Regions from separate parts of the Colwellia sp. SU-HH01217 genome, predicted to be linked through region 2. Evidence: predicted binding sites of a transcription regulator. Region 2 holds the regulator's gene; the other holds the start of a gene.

Region 1 (10,738 bases), on a different contig from region 2:
CAGGGCTTATTACTTTTTCGGTAATGATGCGCTTCAGCTTGATCGTCTACTTGATAAAAACAAAGTGAAAACTATGTTTGATCGCCTTGTTTATCTTAATACGCTGAACTGTAATGCTCAATACGATTGGAATGCACATACTAGTTATGATGGATTAGTCAATTTAGGTTTAGGGGAGGTGCAACGAGATTACGGAGAAAAACGTTGTATAAAAGAGCTTAACGAACGAGCCGATGAAGAAGTTAAATTGAGAGTTAATCGAGATAAGTTGATTGAAGATATTAAAAGTTTTAATCAAATGTCTTATTTTGATTTTTTCACGAAATTAACTAAAAAATGGAAAATAGAAAAAGCCATTGAAGCGCTAGCTAAGCAAGACAGTTTAGGCATGCCTGACTTTACCTTGATTTATAACCCTTGGCCTGATCACTTTGCGCACTTTGCTGGGCCGTTCAGTGATGAGGTTATTATGCCAACAGGGGAGTTAAATCGTCTGGACTATTGGTTAAGCGCAACAGAAAAAGCTTATAAACGCGCAGGAATTTACCACAATACCTTATGGGGCATGGCAGGCGATCATGGTTTAGCCCCAATCTACCAATCGTTAAACCCTGAAAAAGTTGTATTTCAGGCTTTGTCAGAAGATTTAGGTTATCCCATATTAGTAAAGAAAATTTCTTCTGATGAGGGCGAAGGTCCTAAAATAACTAACGCACTTAACTATGCCAGTAATAGAAATATTGACGTGGTTGTCGCTTCTACTGCAGGCGGTAATATGATGTTTGATTTTTTTAATGCCGCGTTAGGTTGGCAAGTTCAGCCTGTTTACCATGAGCTTATACATTGGAAACCCGTGAATGAAAAAACAGACAAAAAAATAGATGTTATTACTGAAACCGTTGAGCGTTTAAAAGATTCTTTAGATTACATGGTAGTAAGAGAGCAACAATGCAGTATTGAAAAATGCAAGGTAAGACTCATTGGTTACCGTGATGGAGTCAGAGTTGATGAAACGGTAGAGAAAGTAGCGGATAAGTTATTCTACGCCAGTTTATCAGGTAAGGATTTAGCATTGTTAGCGGTAAACTCTGTTAATAAGTATCGCGAAAAGCCATCAGAGAAAATGTTGAAGGACCATTATCGATTAGTTGATCAGTGTATTAATAAAGCTAAAGAAAATGAGGTGGATTCTTGGTGCAATACTTCGCAATGGCGAGAACTCACTATGATCACTCAACGTCCTGACTCAGTTAACCAAATTGTTAATATATATGCCGAGGATCGTGCAGGTACGGTGAACTTATTTCCTAAATTAGGTATGGGCTTTAATACAAAAGTGCCAGGGCGACATGCGGGCGAAAGTTATTTTGAAAAAGATGCTTTTATCGGTTTTTGGGGAACACCTATAGGCGATAATCCAGTGCCACTGAATATTGAAGAAAATGGCTCATTAGCACCCACAATGTACGAGTTTCTAACTGGCGAGCACGTTGAGGTTGGCGTTAACGGTTGGGGATATCCATCATTAATCGACAAACTTGATATTGACCAGTAACAGTAAGTTAATTTTTTAGTATATAAGGAAATGAAAATGGAAGTAAACGTATTCGATCGAAGGGAAACTAGCGATACCCTAATTAGCGGTTCAGTTTATAACTTAGTGATAGGTTTAACATTGGTCTGGGGCTTCGCCATAAATTGGTTAATGGTTGAAAATATTCCCGTAGAGTCTATTAGTAGTGTTAATCCTATTTTATTTTTTATCGGATATTTTGCTTCGTGTTTTTTGGGGATTTATTTATTCAGTAAATCTGAAAGTCCTGTAGTGAGCTTTATTGGTTATAACTTTGTTGTAGTGCCTTTTGGATTAATCATCAACCTTGTGGTGAGCCAATACAATCCTGATATTGTCTTAGAAGCCATTAGAGTTACAGGTATGGTTACTTTTGTGATGATGTTATTAGGCTCTATGTACCCTGCTTTTTTTAAGAAAATAAGTGGTGGTTTAACCATTGCACTATTGTGTGTGATTGTTGTAGAGCTAATTGAAATATTTATCTTTAATACTCATCACGGCATTCTCGATTGGATAGTCGCGGTAATATTTTGTGGCTATATTGGCTACGATTGGGCCAGAGCAAATGCTATTCCAAAAACTTACGATAATGCCATCGACAGCGCCGCTGCACTTTATATGGACATCATAAATTTATTCCTACGAATATTAAGAATTCTTGGCAGAAAATAACCCTTGATAGAATGAAACACAATAAATTATGCCTTAGTCGGTTTTATACTCCACAACTTATTAAAAATCAATAGCTTAATTGTTTTTTTTAGCTGAGCTTTTGTATGTGCGAGTACAATGAAAAGTATTGAATAAAAAGTATAGTAATTGCTAAAACACTATAGAGTTAACGCTCTATTTATATTAAAATCGAACAGGTACTTACATTGGTAAGTATAAGTTTTATAAAATATTATAGGGATTTACTATGAAAAAATTACTAATTGCTTCAACTTTATTAATGTCGACTTCGGTACTTGCTGATGCACCAGGTAGCCAAACGTGTGGTTGGGGTAATATGCTTTTTAAAGGACAGTCAGGCACTCCTAGCCATGTGCTTGCTGCAACAACTAACGGTTCTACTGGTAACAATACTTTTGGTATGACGTTCGGTACAAATGGTTGTTCAACAAAAGGCACATTGACTTACGGCGGTAAGGAAATGGTTGACGTAAGCATGATTATGGATGAGTTTAGTGAAGATGTTGCGCGTGGCGACGGTGAAGCATTAACTGCTGTAGCTGTTTCTTTAGGCGTAAAAGAAGAAGATCGTGCATTGTTTAAATCTACATTACATAACAACTTTAATTCTATTTTCCCTTCAGAAAATGTAACAACTGAACATGTTGTTAGCACTATGTTTACTTTAATGAAAAATGATAAAGCACTAGTTAAGTACACCGCTTAGTCGTCTATTATTTTTGAAATAAAGGCTGCTATTCGGTAGCCTTTTTTATTTGATTATATCTAATTTATTGGGCTCAGAGCTCAATAAAAAATCATGCTTACTCCTAATTTACTGATGATGACAATGAAGTCTACTTTAGCGATTTTTTTCTTACTAACCGTTTTGAGCAAAGCGAGCAATGCACAAGACTTTCTAACAATTAATGCACTAGCTAATAGTGAGCCATGGTTGGCGCTACTACATATCAAACCCCAAGCCTCTGAAAGTGATTTAATCAGTTATGTCGACGACAATAGTTTCTTTTTAGCGACAGATGGCGCCATTAACCCTAAAAATGAGCTGTTATCGACAATAAGCGCACTTAAAACACAAGTAAAGATCCAATGTAAATACCCTGCTAGAACAAATTTTCTCTTAGACAATGTTAAGGGGTTAGCCGAAGAGGTTGAACGTGTTAACACACAAGAATGTCGTGAATATAATGACTGGCGCGAACAGCTTAATACCACCTCTGTTGTTTTAGTTTTTGCTGCTGCACAACTTAATAGTCCTTCATCAATGTATGGGCATACTTTTTTAAGGTTTGACCCTGATAATGTAGAAAAAAACTCTACTTATTTATCTTACGCACTGAATTTTGGTGCCACAGTACCAGATGGCGATGAAGGTTTTCTTTATGCTGCAAGAGGCTTAACAGGCGGTTATCCAGGCAATTTTGCTGCGAACCCATATTTTGAGAAAATTAAAGAATACAACCAATTAGAAAATAGAGATTTATGGGAGTATCGGCTTAATTTAACTCAAGATGAAATCAACACTATGTTAGCGCACATGTGGGAATTAAAAGGGGTAAATTTTGATTATTACTTCTTTGACGAAAATTGCTCGTTTCGATTATTAGAACTACTCGATGTTGCAAGACCGGGATTTAATTTAGTCGATAATTTCCCAGTAACGACTATGCCACTTGATACAATTCGTGTTGTTGACGATGCAGGCTTCGTTGATGATGTGTTTTACAGACAGTCAATATTAACGGAATTAGAAAATCAATTATTACAATTATCTGATACTGAGCGCCAATTAGTGCTCGCTTTATCAGAAGATGAAAACTTATTAACAAGCCAGCAGTTTGCAACTTTAACCTCTAACAAACAGCAGTTAATTGTCGATAGTGCTTATCGGTATTTACGTTATCAAAACACTTTTAATGGTCGTCAACAAGCAGTAACAAGAAGAAGCTTTTTGTTGTTAAGACACATGAGCAAAAATCCCGTAACAATAGCCATAGATAATATTGTTCCAGCAAGGCCTGATAAAGGGCACAAAACCACCATGTGGGGCTTGGGTGCAGGACAACGAGATGAGCAATCATATTTACAATTACAATACAGAGGCAGTTACCATGACTTACTTGATCCGTTAGCGGGTTATTACTCTGGCATGTCGTTGAATATGGTGAATGCTATTGTGCGTGTTTATCACGATGACAAAATAAAATTAGAAAAAGCAGAGTTACTCGATATTATTTCGCTAACTCCCAGAAATGACTTTTTTAAGCCATGGTCATGGAAAGCTAATGTTAGCCTCGAGCAACAATGGACAAATGGTAAAGAAAGGTTAATTACCCAAGGCTCTGGCGGCGGCGGTGTAAGCTACCAGCCTATTGATAACAGTTATGTTTATTTATTAGGCACTGCAAGAGTTGAATTTAACAAAAACTTAGACAGTTTTATTTCACTAGCACCCGGAATAAATATAGGTTTTCTATATAATTGGCAAAATGCTGGGTTACTTATTGATGCGCAGTACTATCAGTTTTTATTTGATCAAACGGAGCGTACACGAGTAGGCATTCAACAAAGTTGGCAATTGGCGACCAATCATAGCTTAAGGCTTTCAGCAAGTTACCATAAAGTAGAAAACAAACTTACCGAACAATACGACTTTCAAGAATACAAACTAGAATATCGCCATTATTTCTAAACTTGCTGCAACAACAAAAGCCTCATTTAATTAAAAATATATCACTAGATTGCTATTTTCTTTTAATATGATAAATTAACTGTTGTTATATACAGTTGTTGTGTCGACTGATGCAACTCAACGTCATGTTGGAGAGAAAATGCGCAAAATAATACATATAGATATGGATTGTTTTTACGCCGCCGTTGAAATGCGTGATTTTCCAGAATATCGTAATATTCCTTTAGCCGTAGGAGGTTCAGGTCCGCGAAGTGTTTTGTGTACCTGCAATTATATTGCACGGCAATTTGGCGTTCGCTCAGCGATGTCTTCAAAGCGAGCTTTGCAACTTTGCCCTGACTTGTTAATTGTTAATGGGCGCATGTCCGTTTATCAAGAAGTTTCCCAAAAAATAAGGGCGATTTTTTCACAGTACACTCAAATTGTTGAACCACTGTCTCTTGATGAAGCTTACCTTGATGTAAGTAATTCAACCTTGTTGGGTGGTAGCGCAACCTTAATCGCACAGAAAATTCGACAACAAATTTATGATGAATTACAGCTAACAGCATCGGCGGGTATTGCACCTAATAAATTTTTGGCAAAAATAGCGAGCGATGAAAATAAACCCAATGGTCAATGTGTTATAGCGCCAGAGTCTGTATCGGCATTTGTTGACACTCTAGCATTAAAAAAAATCCCTGGTATTGGTCCTAAAACAGCGGAAAAACTTAAAAATAAAGGCTTTGAAACTTGCCAAGACGTAAGAGCAAGCTCTATTGCTGAACTGCAGTTTGTAGTTGGAAAATTTGCTAATGTTTTATACCAACGAAGCTTTGGCGAAGATAGCCGTGAACTTGAGGTGAGTAGACAAAGAAAATCGTTAGCCATAGAAACTACATTAGCTCAAGATCTTAGCTCAGAAGACGAGTGTATTTCTGTGATTAATCAGCTTTTTCCTAAATTGGAACAGCGGCTAGAAAAACACCAACAAAGGCAAATTGTTCGCCAAGGCATTAAATTAAAGTTTTCAGACTTTAATCAAACCACTGTCGAGCAGCAAAGCTTGCATTGTGATAGAACTACGTTTGTAAAATTACTCGCAACTGCAATAGCGCGAAGTAATAATAGAAGTATTCGTTTAGTTGGTTTAACGATAGGCTTTTCCAATGAGATGAGTAGCCAGCAATTAGAGTTATTCGCCTAGATATACTCTGACGTTAAATTCCTTTATCCTATAGCCTTCAATATTAATAAATCTGATTAACTTTTAGTTCGTTCATGAAAAAAGAAATTCTACATCGTGCTGTCGACTTATTATCAAGGCGCGAACATTCCCATAAAGAACTGCATCAAAAGCTAATGAAGAAAGATTTTGCTAGCGATGAAATTTTACCCGTTTTAGCTTACCTTATAGAAAAAGATTATTTGAGTGATGAACGGTTTGCTCAAAGTACTCTAAGAGTTAGAGTTGACAAAGGATTTGGTTGGTTATACATCAAAAATGAACTCAATCAAAAGGGCGTTTGTTCCACGATTATTAATGAACTTAATAAAAATGATGAAATTGATTGGTATCTTCAAGCTGAGCTTGCGTATAATAAGCGTTTTAGTACGCCGCTTGTTGATTATTATGTTCATGAAAATGATGATCGTAATGCTTTATCAAAAAATAAAGCCTACCAAGCAGCCGTTAAAGAAAAGGCAAAAAGAATGCGTTTTCTTCAATATCGTGGTTTCTCTCCTGATCAGATCATGACAGTATTGAACCTAGACTAACTCAAGGTTTGACAGAGTATAAATCTGTTGTTAACAGAATGAGTCTATTGCGCCTTATTTTTTTACCGATTACATAATAGATTATTTGGATATTACATGATTAAAAGCACCGCTGAAATTCGCCAAGCATTTTTAGAGTTCTTTGCTGCCAAACAGCATCAAATTGTTGCAAGTAGCTCTTTAGTTCCCGGAAACGATGCCACCTTATTATTTACAAATGCGGGAATGGTGCCTTTTAAAGATGTTTTTTTAGGTGCTGAAAAGCGTAGTTATAATCGTGCAACGTCTTCTCAACGTTGTGTACGCGCAGGTGGTAAACATAACGATTTAGAAAATGTAGGGTATACCGCTCGCCACCATACTTTTTTTGAAATGTTGGGTAACTTTAGTTTTGGTGATTACTTTAAAGAAGACGCTATGCGTATGGCATGGGAGTTTTTAACTACGGTTTTAGGCTTACCCAAAAATAAACTATTAGTAACTGTTTATGAAAGCGATGAAGAAGCGTTTGCTTTTTGGCGAGACGAAATTGGTATTCCAGTTGATAAAATAATTCGTATCGGTGATAAATCTGCTGATAAAAAGTATGAATCTGATAATTTCTGGTCAATGGGTGATACTGGCCCTTGTGGTCCGTGCTCTGAGATATTTTATGATCACGGTGAAGAAATTTGGGGTGGTCCTCCAGGCTCTCCAGAGGAAGACGGTGATCGATTCATTGAAATTTGGAACTTAGTTTTCATGCAATTTAATCGTCAAAGTGACGGTGAGATGCTTCCACTTCCTAAGCCTTCTGTTGATACAGGTATGGGCTTAGAACGTATTTCAGCGATCATGCAAAATGTGCATAGTAATTATGAGATAGACATTTTTCAGGCGTTGATTAAAGATACCGCAAAATTACTTTCATGCGATGATTTAGCGCATAAATCTTTACGTGTTATTAGCGATCATATTCGCTCATGTAGTTTCTTAATTGTTGATGGTGTGATGCCATCAAACGAAGGTCGTGGTTATGTGCTGCGCCGTATTATTCGACGTGCTATTCGCCATGGTCATAAATTAGAAGCAAAAGGGCACTTTTTCCACAAATTAGTTTCGTCATTAGTGACTCAAATGGGGGATGCTTATCCTGAACTTGTTCAACAACAAAGCATTATCGAAAAAATGCTTCGCATTGAAGAAGAACAATTTGGTCGTACATTAGATCGCGGCATGTTGTTACTTGAAGACATCTTATCGAATTTATCTGGCGATACTATCGCGGGCGATGATGTCTTTAAACTTTATGACACGTATGGTTTCCCAGCAGATTTAACTGCAGATATTGCTCGCGAACGAGATATACAAATTGATAAAGACGGATTTGATCTCGCGATGAGCGAACAACGAAAACGTGCGCAAAAAGCCAGTCAATTTGGTACCGATTATAACGAACAATTAAAGTCTGATCATAAAACATCATTTAAAGGCTATACCTCAGATAATTACTCAGCAACGGTTGTTGAACTATTTAATTGCGACGAGTCGGTAAATGAATTGGCTGTTGATGAACCAGGTATGGTTATTCTTGATTCAACTCCATTTTATGCTGAATCGGGTGGTCAAGCGGGCGACACGGGTGTATTAGAAATTGATGACGGTATATTTGAAGTTCATGATACTGTTAAATTAGGTAATGCTTTTGCTCATAAAGGTATTGCTCGCGTTGCTATAGGCGTAAATCGACGTGTTAAAGCGCGCATCAATAAAGAGCGCCGTGCCGCTATTGTTAAAAACCATACGGCAACGCATTTATTACATGCAGCATTACGTAAAGTGTTAGGCGAGCATGTCACTCAAAAAGGCTCACTCAACGAAGCTGATAAATTGCGTTTTGATTTCTCGCATTTTGAAGGTGTCACCGCTGACGAATTAAAAGCAGTTGAACAAATGGTTAACGAAGAAATCCGTAGTAATTTATTACGTGAAACCGAGTTAATGCAGATTGACGATGCTAAAGAAAAAGGCGCAATGGCGTTATTTGGTGAGAAATACGACGATGAAGTACGCGTAGTTACCTTAGGTGGTTTTTCTACTGAGCTTTGTGGTGGCGTACATGTTGAGCGTACGGGTGATATTGGTTTATTTAAAATTACTGCTGAGGCTGGTATTGCCGCTGGGATCCGTCGTATAGAAGCAGTAACTGCCAACAGTGCATTAACTTTTGTAGAGCAACAATCACAGTCTTTAACTGATATTGCAGCATTGGTGAAGTCTGATGTTAGTAACGTTACTGATAAAGTTGAGCAATTGATTAGCCGTGGTAAACAACAAGAAAAAGAAATTAATCAACTTAAACAGCAGTTAGCAGCACAAGCAGGCTCTGATCTTGTGAGCCAAGCAGTAGATATTAATGGCTTCAAAGTACTTATTGCTGATCTAAACGGTGTTGAGTCTAAAGCATTACGCGGTATGGTGGACGAGCTTAAAAATAAAATGGGTTCAGCTATTATTATGTTAGCGACTGCCAATGAAGGAAAAGTTGGCTTAATTGCTGGTGTAACTAAAGATCTTGTTGGTAAGGTTAAAGCGGGTGAATTAGTTAACATGGTCGCTATGCAAGTTGGTGGTAAAGGCGGTGGTCGCCCTGATATGGCGCAAGCTGGCGGTAGCCAACCAGAAAATATTGGCCAAGCGCTTGCTAGCGTAACTCCTTGGTTAACTGACAAACTGTCTTAGGCAAGTCTATATGACATTAATCACTCGCATTTTTTTCTTTAACTAGTGTGATGGTTATTCTGTAATGGCTGTTATTGTTCAGAAATACGGGGGAACCTCAGTAGGTTCCCTTTCTCGTATTGAAGCGGTTGCTGATCATATTGTTGCAACTCGCCGAAAAGGCCACCAAGTGGTGGTCGTTTTATCAGCAATGTCTGGTGAAACTAATCGATTACTCTCCTTAGCAACTTCGATAGATCAACAACCCGCAACTCGCGAGTTGGATATGCTCCTCGCCTCAGCAGAGCAAGTAAGTATTGCTTTACTTACAATTGCATTGATTAAACGTGGCTTTTCAGCTGTTTCGTTATTGGCTCATCAAATTGGTATAAGTACTGATAATAATTTTGGTCGTGCACGGATTAAGTCTGTGTGTAATAAAAGATTGTTACAATCACTAGAGCAAGAGCAGGTGGTTGTTGTCGCTGGTTTTCAAGGACAAGATGATGATAATAATGTAACCACTTTAGGGCGGGGTGGCTCAGACACTTCAGCCATTGCAATTGCTGCTGCACTAAAAGCGTCTGAATGCCAAATTTTTACCGATGTTGATGGAATATATACCGCAGATCCTCGTGTTGAACCTCAAGCTAAAAAAATAGAGAAAATAGCCTTTACTGAAATGTATGTAATGGCAAGCTTAGGCGCTAAAGTATTGCAAAATAGAGCGGTTGAATATGCCATTCGTCATAATATGCCTATAAGAGTTTTAAGTAGCTTTAAACCTGGAGAAGGAACCCAAGTAATGAATGAAGATGCCTTAGTGTCTGAATCGTTTAATAGACAAGCAGTAACAAATATTGCTCACCAAGATTCAGAAGTGCTAGTTGAGGTTCAAGGAATTAAAGATCAACAATCAGTTGCTGAGATATTTTTAATTTTGGGTGAGGCTGGCATTGAGCTTGATATGATTACACAGACAATGCCAGGTACTTGTAACAGCAATGTTAAATTTACAGTTTCTCAACAAAATTATTGTAAAATTGATGATCTTTTACATAAAATGACACAAAAAAACAGCATTAGGGCTATTCAATACAAGGATAAGGTTGTTAAACTATCAGTAGTTGGTATAGGGATGAAATCTCATGCGGACATAGCAGGAAAGCTTTTTACTGCCTTAGTCGATGAAAACATCGAAATACTGTTAATTTCAACTTCAGAGATTAATATTTCTGTACTTATAGACGAGCCATTTCTTACACAAGGCGTACGCTGCTTACATCGTACTTTTATGTAGAACCTTTACTATAAGTCAC
Region 2 (10,738 bases):
TCAACGGTATGATCAGGAAACGCTTCTTTCGCTTTTAATAACTGAACGCTACTTTCTGGAACATCCATCATGCCATAACAACCAGGCCAATCAGGACAGCCTAACCCTGCATGAGTTAACCGTGTATATGCACCGAGAGTTACCACAACTAACGCTAATAAAATACTGACGAAAACCAGTTTTCTAATGACTAAACTTTTTTGATGGTACATTTAGCCAATCCTTGAATATTTTAATAATTTTTTCATGTCTGCCAAAATTTGCTTACCAAAGGCTGATAATTCTGACTCATTTTCTGGGATATTATGGCTTAAAAATACATTGCCTTGAGGATCTGCTACTAAAATTTGTGGGTATTCAATGTGTGTTTTTGCTATTGAAGGCATATCAACGACTCGCCATTGGCTTTCGTTAATTCGTTCGAGTTGTTGTTGTGATAAGCCCTGACTTAACGCCACGGGTGTCACTCTTGGCATTTCTCTGCCTAAGGCTACAAAGCTGTTGTGTACACTTTCAAGAGTTTGCTCACAATGGTGATCGCAATGTTCAGGCATTGCATAAAGAATTAGCCAATGTTGATTGAAATTTTGCTCTGCTAAGCCAAGTTTATTAAGTGTTAGTTCACCTGCGATTAAATCGCCTTGATTGGTTACGCCATAATCCAACCAATTATTTTCCAGTGCAAGTTTGGCCAAAATTACCGGAAGTGCAAAAGCCAGTAACATTAGAATAAAACTGCGTCGTGATGAGGCCTTGTTTTTTTGGGATAACTCACTTTCGTTATTATTGTCTATGGGATCATTGCTACTCATTCGACTCGACCTTTTTATTATTATTGTGTTGTTGTTCTAAAATCTCTGTGTCTTGGCCAAAGCGATAACTGGCCCAAATCATTAAAAGTAACCATGCTGCTGCCAAGCTAAACCACTGAAACGCGTATGCGCGATGTTTTTCAGGTGGCATTACGATGGGCTGCCAATTTTTTTCAAAACCTAACGCTTCATTTTTATCTAAGTAAACAACAAAGGGCAATAGCTGAGTGCCAATTAATGTGGAAAAGTTTTCCAAGTCTATTTGTTGAACGCGTAAAGGGGATTTATTAGGCGTTAATTCTTGTTTCATTAACATCATGCCTTTTTCTATAAAACGAACGTGTCCGGTAAAATTATATTGACCCACCAATGCTTCAACTTTAGGAATATCTTGCCTATTAATTGAGCCTTGTATCCAGCCTAAGTTCACTAAAATACTATACTCACCCACTGTAACTACTTGATATACTCGATATCCTAATGAATTATTATGGGTTTGATTATCTAATAGAAAAACAATATCGGGATTAAAATTACCGTCAATTGTTATTGGAAAGTCGTTTATGTAATCGAGATCTGTATTGGTTGCTTTCAAGTTCAGAACTTCAGCTAATGACAAGGCACTTTGCTGTTCAAGTTCGACCATTTTTTCTAATCGTAATTCCTTTTCAATAGCACGTTCACTTTGCCATATGCCTAATTTAAGTAAACCTGAAAAAATAATCACCGTAAAGATTAACCAAGGTAAGCTAATATTTGATAAGCTAATTTTAATGCGTTTTAAGATAGAAAAATTACTGCTCGGCACTTGAGTTTTACTTCCTTACTACAACAATCCTACTTAGGAAGGGTTTAAATGATATTAAAAATTATTATCGTCATCATGTTAGCTTTTATGGTTTATAACTTATTCAAAGCATTAATATTAATGAATAAAAATGATCCTAACAAACCATCTATGACTAAATTTATTGGTAGACGACTTTATCTTTCTGTCGCCATTGTTTTATTACTAATTCTTGGTTTACTTACTGGCGTTATCACGCCAAATCCTCGCCCATATTAACCATCTATGTGAATAGTTTGCATGAGTACAAGGCGAAAGCGCGCATTTGATACCTATCAATGAGCACTTTCAACGCAGTAATCATTTTTTACTCTAATCCTTTCAAATATAGATTGCACCTAGTTTGCATGAGTACAAGGCGAAAGCGCGCAGTTGATGCCTATCAATGAGCACTTTCAACGCAGTAATCATGTTTACTCTAATCCCTTCAAATATAGATTGCACCTAGTTTGCATGAGTACAAGGCGAAAGCGCGCAGTTGATGCCTATCAATGAGCACTTTCAACGCAGTAATCATTTTTTACTCTAATCCTTTCAAATATAGATTGCACCTAGTTTGCATGAGTACAAGGCGAAAGCGCGCAGTTGATACCTATCAATGAGCACTTTCAACGTAGTAATCATGCAAACTAGGTGTGATATATACCGTTAAATAATGTACACGAAGACAAACAGCATAACCCATACTACGTCTACAAAGTGCCAATACCAGCTAGCAGCTTGAAAAGCAAAATGGTTATCTGGTGTGAAGTGTCCTTTTAAAATCCTCAAAAACATTACGAGTAGCATTACGGTACCTAAAGTAACATGCATGCCATGGAACCCCGTTAATAAATAAAAGGTGTTCCCGTAGATACCACTGGTTAAATAAAGCTGCATTTCTTCAGAATATCCGTGGGAATATTCGAGCATTTGCAAACCTAGGAAGACGATACCTAATAAAATTGTTATTGCTAACCAGGCTTTTAACTGTGGGCGTTTATTTTTTTCTAGTGCTACATGAGCAAAATGAGCAGTAACAGAAGATGTTAACAGTAAAATGGTATTAATTAGCGGTAAGCCATACCAACCCATGGCAGTAGTTTCTGTGCCGTCTGGTGTTTTTAGTAATGGCCATGTTGCTGTAAAATCTGGCCATAATACTTCCCCTGTCATGGCATTATTACCAGCACCGTCTAACCATGGCACTGAAAACGTTCTGGCGTATAGTAATGCGCCGAAGAAAGCAGCAAAAAACATAACTTCTGAAAATATAAACCAGCTCATGCCTTGACGGAATGAATGATCTAATTGATGGCTATATTTACCCGACATTGACTCGTTGATAACATTACTGAACCAGCCAAACATCATAAAAATTATTAAAGCGATACCGGCTAATAATAAATAGCCGCCAAAACCATTTTGATCCTTTGCAAGATCAGCGACATAATTTGCTGCACCAACTGCAATAAAAAACAGCGCAATAGCTCCCACAATTGGCCAATGGCTCTGAGAGGGTACATAATAGGTTTCATATTCTTTTGTTGTCATTTTATTCCCCATTTAGTATTTACACTCACTCCCTTAGGAGGATGAATTTGTACTACCAGTAATATCGTAGAGTGTGTAGGACAATGTCAGTGTTGTTATCTCAGGAGGTAACTCTAAATCGACATAAAACTGCAATCCCATTTCAACATCTTCATTGGCTTTCAATGGCTGTTGGGTAAAACAAAAACATTCAATTTTTTGAAAATACCCTGCAGCAATACCTGGCGACACAGATGGAACGGCTTGTCCAACTATGTCGTGTGTAGATTCATTTTTAGCGTAAAAATTTACAAATTTGACTTCACCGGGATGTACTTCAATTTCATTTATTGTTGGTTCAAACTGCCAAGGAACTCCCTTGGAATTTCGAGTAATAAATTGCACAGTGACTGTACGAGAAGTATCAACACCGTCTGCAGCATAAACAACTGCAGCCGTATTGGTTTTTCCATTTAATCCAGTGATATCACAAAACACATCGTATAAAGGTACTAATGCAAAACCAAAACCAAACATACCAAAGACGATAAGCAAGAGTTTTTTAACTACTTTGCCATTGGTCGATTTGGTCACGTCTGTAACGTGTTCTGGTTTTTTATCAGTACTTTTTGTCATTATCAATCAACTTTTGGTGGTGTAGAAAAAGTATGATATGGCGCTGGGCTTGCCACAGTCCATTCTAATCCTTCAGCGCCATCCCATGGTTTAGCTGGTGCTTTTTCACCACCTCTAATACATTTGATGACTACCGCCAAGAAAATTAATTGTGATAAGCCAAAAGCAAATCCGCCAATACTTACCCACTTATTAAAGTCTGCAAATTGCAACGCGTAATCAGGAATACGACGCGGCATACCCGCCAAACCTAAAAAGTGCATAGGGAAGAATAATAAGTTCACTGAAATTAATGAACACCAAAAATGCCAGCTCGCCAAGGTGGTGTTATACATATGCCCTGTCCATTTAGGCATCCAATAATAAGCTCCTGCATACATTGAAAACAGAGAACCTGTTACTAATACATAATGAAAATGTGCCACTACAAAGTAAGTATCATGATACTGAAAATCAACCGGTGTTAATGCCAACATTAACCCTGAAAAACCACCAATGGTAAACAAAATTACAAAGGCAATAGAAAACAACATAGGTGTTTCAAATGTCATTGAACCTCGCCACATGGTTGCAACCCAGTTAAAGACTTTTACTCCTGTAGGTACAGCAATTAGCATGGTGCAATACATGAAGAACAGTTCACCAAATAATGGCATACCCGTGGTAAACATGTGATGCGCCCAAACGATAAATGACAACAATGCGATAGAGGCTGTTGCATAAACCATTGAGCTATAACCAAATAACTTCTTACGAGCAAAAGTAGGAATAGTCGTAGATACAATGCCAAAGGCAGGCAATATCATGATGTAAACCTCAGGGTGCCCAAAGAACCAGAAAATATGCTGGAACATAACGGGATCACCACCACCTGCAGCATTAAAAAAGCTCGTACCAAAATACGTGTCTGTTAATACCATAGTGACTACACCAGCGAGTACCGGCATCACCGCTATTAATAGATAAGCGGTAATAAAGAAGGTCCATACGAACAATGGCATTTTCATGTAAGTCATACCTGGAGCACGCATATTCATAATGGTCACTACGATATTAATCGCGCCCATTATTGAAGATATACCCATAATATGAACAGCAAAAACAAAGAATGCCGTACTACCATTTGAATAAGTCGTTGATAACGGCGCGTAGAAAGTCCAACCAAAGTTAGGCGCTCCGCTTTCCATAAAAAATGAACTTAATAAAATGGCAAAAGCGAATGGTAAAATCCAAAAACTCCAGTTATTCATTCTTGGTAATGCCATATCTGGAGCACCGATCATCATAGGTAACATCCAATTAGCAAAACCAACAAAGCCCGGCATTATGGCACCAAACACCATAATCAACCCATGAACTGTTGTTAATTGATTAAAAAAATCAGGCTCTACAATTTGTAACCCCGGCTGAAATAACTCAGCTCGGATCACCATGGCTAAGGCGCCACCTGTAAGTAACATGATAAAAGAGAACCATAAATACAATGTGCCTATATCTTTATGGTTCGTTGTATATAACCAGCGTTTTATGCCAGTCATTTTACCGTGGTCATGAGAATCGTCATGATGGTCACCGCCATGCGAATCTTGATCATTTAAAACGTCTGTAGTCATTTAAATAACTCCTTATTTCGCACTTGCGGCAGCAACATCTGCAGCTTGAATTAAATCGCCAGTTTTATTACCCCAAGCATTTCGCTCGAAGGTAACAACCGCAGCAATTTCTGTCTTTGATAATTGAGATGAAAATGCTGCCATTGCTGGATTTTTAGCACTTCCATTAATCACCATGTCTAAGTGCTTAGCTACATCACCCGTTGCAATAACACCACCATCAAGTGCAGGGAATGCAGGCGGTAAGCCTTTCCCGTTTGGTTGATGACATGCAACACACGCCTTGTTATACACCTCTTCACCCATGGTCATCATTTCAGCCATTGAATAGGTTTTTGATAAATCTTCAGCTGGTTCGGCAATCGCTTCTTCAACTACCGCTTTTGCTTCTTCAACTGGTGCTGCCTTAACTGAGTCTCCCCCAGATACTGCTTTAACATCTGAAGCTTGTACAGCATCACCCGTATTATTACCCCACGCATTACGCTCGTAAGTTACTACAGCAGCAATTTCTTTTAAGCTAAGCTGTTTGCCATAGCCTTGCATACCCGTACCAGCGCGGCCATTGAAGACAATATTAATATGTTCATCAATTGAACCTTGAGTAACAATAGGGCTATCTTTTAATGCAGGAAATGCAGGTGGTAAACCTAAGCCAGAAGGCTGATGACATGCAGCACAGTGTGCAGTGTAAGTTGTTTCACCCAGCGCCATTAAGTCATCCATAGAAGCAGATGCATTAAGTGATGCTTGTTCAGCTTGCGCGGCATTGGCTGCTAATTGATGTTGTTCGTCTAACCACTTAGCGTAATTAGCTTCAGTCTTCGCAATAACGACAATGGGCATAAAGCCATGATCTTTACCACAAAGCTCTGCACATTGGCCACGATATACACCAGGTTTATCTACAATCGCCCAAGCTTCATTAATAAATCCAGGATTAGCATCTTGTTTTACTGCAAAAGCAGGCACCCACCAAGAATGAATAACATCGTCTGAAGTAATTAGAAAACGTATTTTCTTATTGATAGGCACAACCAGTGCTTTATCTACTTCGAGTAAATAATGCTCGCCTTTTTGAGTACCAGCACCATTTTTGTTTTCATATTGATCGCGAGGCGTAGATAAAACTGAATAAAACTCTAAGTCTTGATCGAAATATTTATAATGCCACTTCCACTGAGAGCCAGTGACTTGAATAGTCACATCAGAGTCATCGTTATTTTCCATCTCAATAAGCGTGCTAGTGGCAGGAACTGCCATAGCAATAAGAATAACAATGGGGATTGCTGTCCATAAAATTTCGACAGTGGTGCTTTCATGAAAGTCTGCAGCTTTATGACCCTTTGACTTTCGATGAAAAGCCATAGACCAGAACATCGCGCCAAAAACAACCACACCAATTGCAGTACATATCCAAAGGGCTAACATATGAAGATCGTAAACTTCTTCACTGATCTTAGTCACACCTTTGGTTAAATTTAAACTCATATCGGCCCAAGCTGAACTGGTAAATAAACTTCCCAGCAACAGCCAACCTAGGTTACCTCTCTTCACTCGACATCCCCTCTTCCTCTTGAAGTAGAAAACAAAACGAGGTCACAGTGTAAATCCGAACTCACTGGATCAAATGTTTTGCCACTTGTTATTGTTATTTTAGCTAAATCAGTGTGACGAAAAAACAAACAGAAATCTTCACACTTTTATTATTATTTTTCGTGCTATTTTTGTACGGTTTCTAATCTAGAATCACTTAAAATTTGATCTAGGTCAATCCATAATTTGAAGAGAAAAGAAATAAACTTTAATAAATTCAATTGAGTATTAACTCTAAAAAGAATGAAAAGCTATACACACAAGGGCTGTGCGTTTTTTGTTCAGTAGAAATTAAAATAATTTAAGAGAAGAATAAAACAACAGTTAGCGGTTGTTTTTTATACAGAAATATAACTTAACCTAAGTTCGGCTTAACAAATACTTCTCTAGCAGCTATTGACGCGAAATTTGTCTTGAATTAAGAAAAATTATCAAGCTAGAGGGGAGTAAAATAATTATTTACCTACTTTTCAAATTGTTAACTATATTTTAAACCGAGTTTAGGAACATAGTATAAGACGTGAAATCACCATTGGTTTTTACGCCTAGGTAATTTCACAACGAATAAAGGATTATATTTCATGAAAAACAGTAGATCACTTACATCCAGTCTGCCGCACGAATTACCCCAACAGCTAATCCTTCAATATTAAAATGCTGACTAGTTAAGTCCACTTCAATTGGCGAGAAATCTTCGTTTTCAGCGTGTAGGTAAACCACATTGCCTTCGCGTTTAAAACGTTTCACCGTCACATCTTCTTCAACGCGTGCTACTACTACTTGTCCTTGTTGTACATCAGTTGTTTGATGAACCGCCAGCAAATCACCATCTAAAATACCAATATCTTTCATACTATCGCCGTTAACACGCAATAAGTAATCTGCTGCAGGATGGAATAAGCTGCCATCGATCTTGTAGTGCTCTTCTACATGTTCTTGTGCAAGGATAGGTTCACCCGCGGCAACACGGCCAACAAGCGGCAAACCTTCTTGTTCAGCAAATTCTTCAGCCAACCGTATACCTCGAGAAGTGCCCGCCAACATTTCTATGTAGCCTTTTTTGGCTAAGGCTTTTAAATGCTCTTCCGCAGCATTCGCAGATTTAAAGCCAAAATGGACAGCGATTTCAGCACGGGTAGGAGGCATGCTCGTTGCTGAGATGTTTTCCTTAATAAAATCGAAAATTTGCTGTTGTCTGGGGGTTAAAGGGCGCATAACGGTCCTGTATTATTTATCGACAAATACTGTCAGTATATACAGGCTGTAAATAATGGCAAGTGTTTTGTTTTTTGTGGGTATTTGCGTCACTACTGTATGTTGTAGTAAGTAATATAAAAAATAATATGTAAACTCTGTTTATAAAAAATCCTTTTTTTATAAATTTATAGTATTACAAAAAATTATAGTTTTTTCATTTCCAACTAATGGTGGTCTAGGCAATTCAATATATTTCCCTAGACCAATTTCAGCTCTGTCATCAACCCATTTTTGAGATAACTGTTCAAACAACTCTGACAGCTCATTTTTATTTATATTTTTCAATGTGTTAATTTGTTTCTCTGCAGTATTATTTTCAAATATAGCTATATTGGGGCTTACTTTATAATAAAGTGCTTTATACAAAGTGTACTTAATTTTGAGTTCATCATTGAAGGTTTTGCCAAGATCATCTTCCAGTTTATATGTGTTAGCCAGCTCAAGAATTGATATTAAAACACCGTTTAAAGCCGCTTCCCATAACCAAAAACGAGCTTTCTTAAGTATAGATATATCTAATTCTTTATGTGTGTCATTAAAATCTCTAAGAGATAGAGAAGGATTATAAAATGAACTTCGATGAGAAAACCATTGATAGTTCATTCCTAAAACAAACATCGCTTGTGCATTCCCACTATTGGATTCTCTAATTAATTCGTCTTCACTCAAGAAAGTCAAACTCTGATCTACAGCATTTGCAATAAGTAAATTTTCATTAATATAAGCATTTCCTTCAATCACTTCTTCCAGATTCTTATATTCTTCAATTGTTAAGCATTGGCTATTATTTTTATCTGTAATTGAGATGTTGGATGCAATCGTATTATCTTTATTAACTTGTTCTGATTCATATTCGCTGAATAGGATATTTGGTGTTTCTGTTGAAGTGCTTGAAATATAATTATATAAAAAATACGAAGTAACTATAATTACAATTGAAGTCCATTTTAGCATACTAATTTTTTCCATTTACAAAAAACGAAAAACTAACATTCCCTCTTCAGTTTTACAATTTATTAACTATAACTGTAAAACTGAAGAAGGCAGATAGTATGACGTCGTTTATTGCACAGAATTACTTAAATCGACAATTTAATCCTGATTATATAAATACTTCGTGGTCAGACGATATTACCTATATCCGTACACTGCAAGGTCGGTTGTTTTTAGCGAACATTATGAGCTTATACTCACGTAAAGTGATCAGTTGCGCGTTAAGTTACACCCTAGTTTTATTTTGTATCAACTAATTTATCCTGTGTTTTTAACTCAAAATCACTGGCGTTATGGCGCTCATGTAATTGTTCGTTTAGCTCTCCCCATGTACGATTTACCATAACCCCACGCTTAACGGCTGCTCGTTCGCCAACTGCTTTTGTCCAACGCACTAAGTTTTTATAAGTGTGTGTTTGTAAAAATTCTGCTGCTTCATACACTTTGTTTTCAACCAATGCACCATACCAAGGCCAAATGGCCATATCTGCAATAGTGTATTGATCACCGCACATATATTTATTATTCGCTAAGTGTCTGTCGAGAACGTCGAGTTGTCGTTTAACTTCCATAGTAAATCGTTCAATTGGATATTCATATTTCTCTGGTGCGTAGGCATAAAAATGGCCGAAACCACCACCTAAATATGGTCCACTCCCCACCTGCCAAAATAACCAAGATAAGCATTGTGCTTTCAGATCTTGCGCTTTAGGAATAAATGCATCAAATTTTTCTGCTAAGTACAACAAGATTGCACCAGACTCAAAAATAGGTAAATGACTCCCCTCATTGGTGTCAACTAACGCGGGAATTTTAGAGTTTGGATTTACCTGAACAAACCCTGAACCAAATTGATCACCTTCCATAATATTTATCAAATGTGCGTCATATTCTGCACCATTAACACCTGCGGCTAATAATTCTTCTAATAAAATAGTCACCTTAACCCCATTAGGTGTTGCTAATGAGTACAGTTGTAAAGGATGCTTTCCTACAGGCAACTCCTTTTGGCGTGTTGCCCCAGCGACAGGACGATTAATACTGGCGAATTTACCGCCACTTTCATTATTCCATTGCCAAATTTTAGGCGGAGTGTAACTTGATTCAGACATTTAATTTCCTTACTATTTTTGATGAATTTACTCACACATGAGTTGTGCGCGATTAAGTCGTTTTAATTTTTATCTAACCATTAACCTAACACTAACCTATAAATTAGTAACAAAGGTTTTGAAAGTAGACAGCACTGAGGGATATTTCATTTCATTTAAGATCCCTCCTCGTTGACTGAAACCATACTTAACTTGCGCCTTGTGTTTCAAGCAAGTATCCTACGCGGCCTTTTTCATTAATGTGGTGTCAATTATGATTGGCTTTGATTATGGCACATCAAATTGTGCTGTCGGTGTTATGGCTAATGGCCAACCTGAACTTATCTCCTTAACGGACACCAGCCGTTTTATCTCTTCTAC

Evidence for each region. The regulator LexA, encoded in region 2, represses DNA repair genes until DNA is damaged. The targets are predictions, from matches to a motif close to TACTGTATNNNNATACAGTA.
Region 1: dinB (DNA polymerase IV) is a predicted target of LexA. The motif match lies at 5,039-5,058, and genes of this name have one in related genera.

The regions. Positions count from the first base shown of each region.
Region 1 is NZ_BAAJLX010000004.1:116,693-127,430, reverse strand. It holds gene AC27G3_RS07215 (alkaline phosphatase family protein) at 1-1,555, shown strand, start outside; gene AC27G3_RS07210 (Bax inhibitor-1 family protein) at 1,586-2,248, shown strand; gene AC27G3_RS07205 (DUF3015 domain-containing protein) at 2,496-2,975, shown strand; gene AC27G3_RS07200 (Lnb N-terminal periplasmic domain-containing protein) at 3,069-4,961, shown strand; gene dinB (DNA polymerase IV) at 5,101-6,147, shown strand; gene AC27G3_RS07190 (regulatory protein RecX) at 6,222-6,719, shown strand; gene alaS (alanine--tRNA ligase) at 6,816-9,440, shown strand; gene AC27G3_RS07180 (aspartate kinase) at 9,505-10,719, shown strand.
Region 2 is NZ_BAAJLX010000009.1:105,610-116,347, forward strand. It holds gene AC27G3_RS12300 (COX15/CtaA family protein) at 1-212, opposite strand, end outside; gene AC27G3_RS12305 (hypothetical protein) at 213-812, opposite strand; gene AC27G3_RS12310 (SURF1 family protein) at 805-1,620, opposite strand; gene AC27G3_RS12315 (DUF2909 domain-containing protein) at 1,669-1,878, shown strand; gene AC27G3_RS12320 (cytochrome c oxidase subunit 3) at 2,308-3,192, opposite strand; gene AC27G3_RS12325 (cytochrome c oxidase assembly protein) at 3,226-3,807, opposite strand; gene ctaD (cytochrome c oxidase subunit I) at 3,810-5,420, opposite strand; gene coxB (cytochrome c oxidase subunit II) at 5,433-6,911, opposite strand; gene lexA (transcriptional repressor LexA) at 7,617-8,231, opposite strand; gene AC27G3_RS12345 (hypothetical protein) at 8,391-9,227, opposite strand; gene AC27G3_RS12350 (hypothetical protein) at 9,326-9,523, shown strand; gene yghU (glutathione-dependent disulfide-bond oxidoreductase) at 9,506-10,378, opposite strand; gene yegD (molecular chaperone) at 10,632-10,738, shown strand, end outside.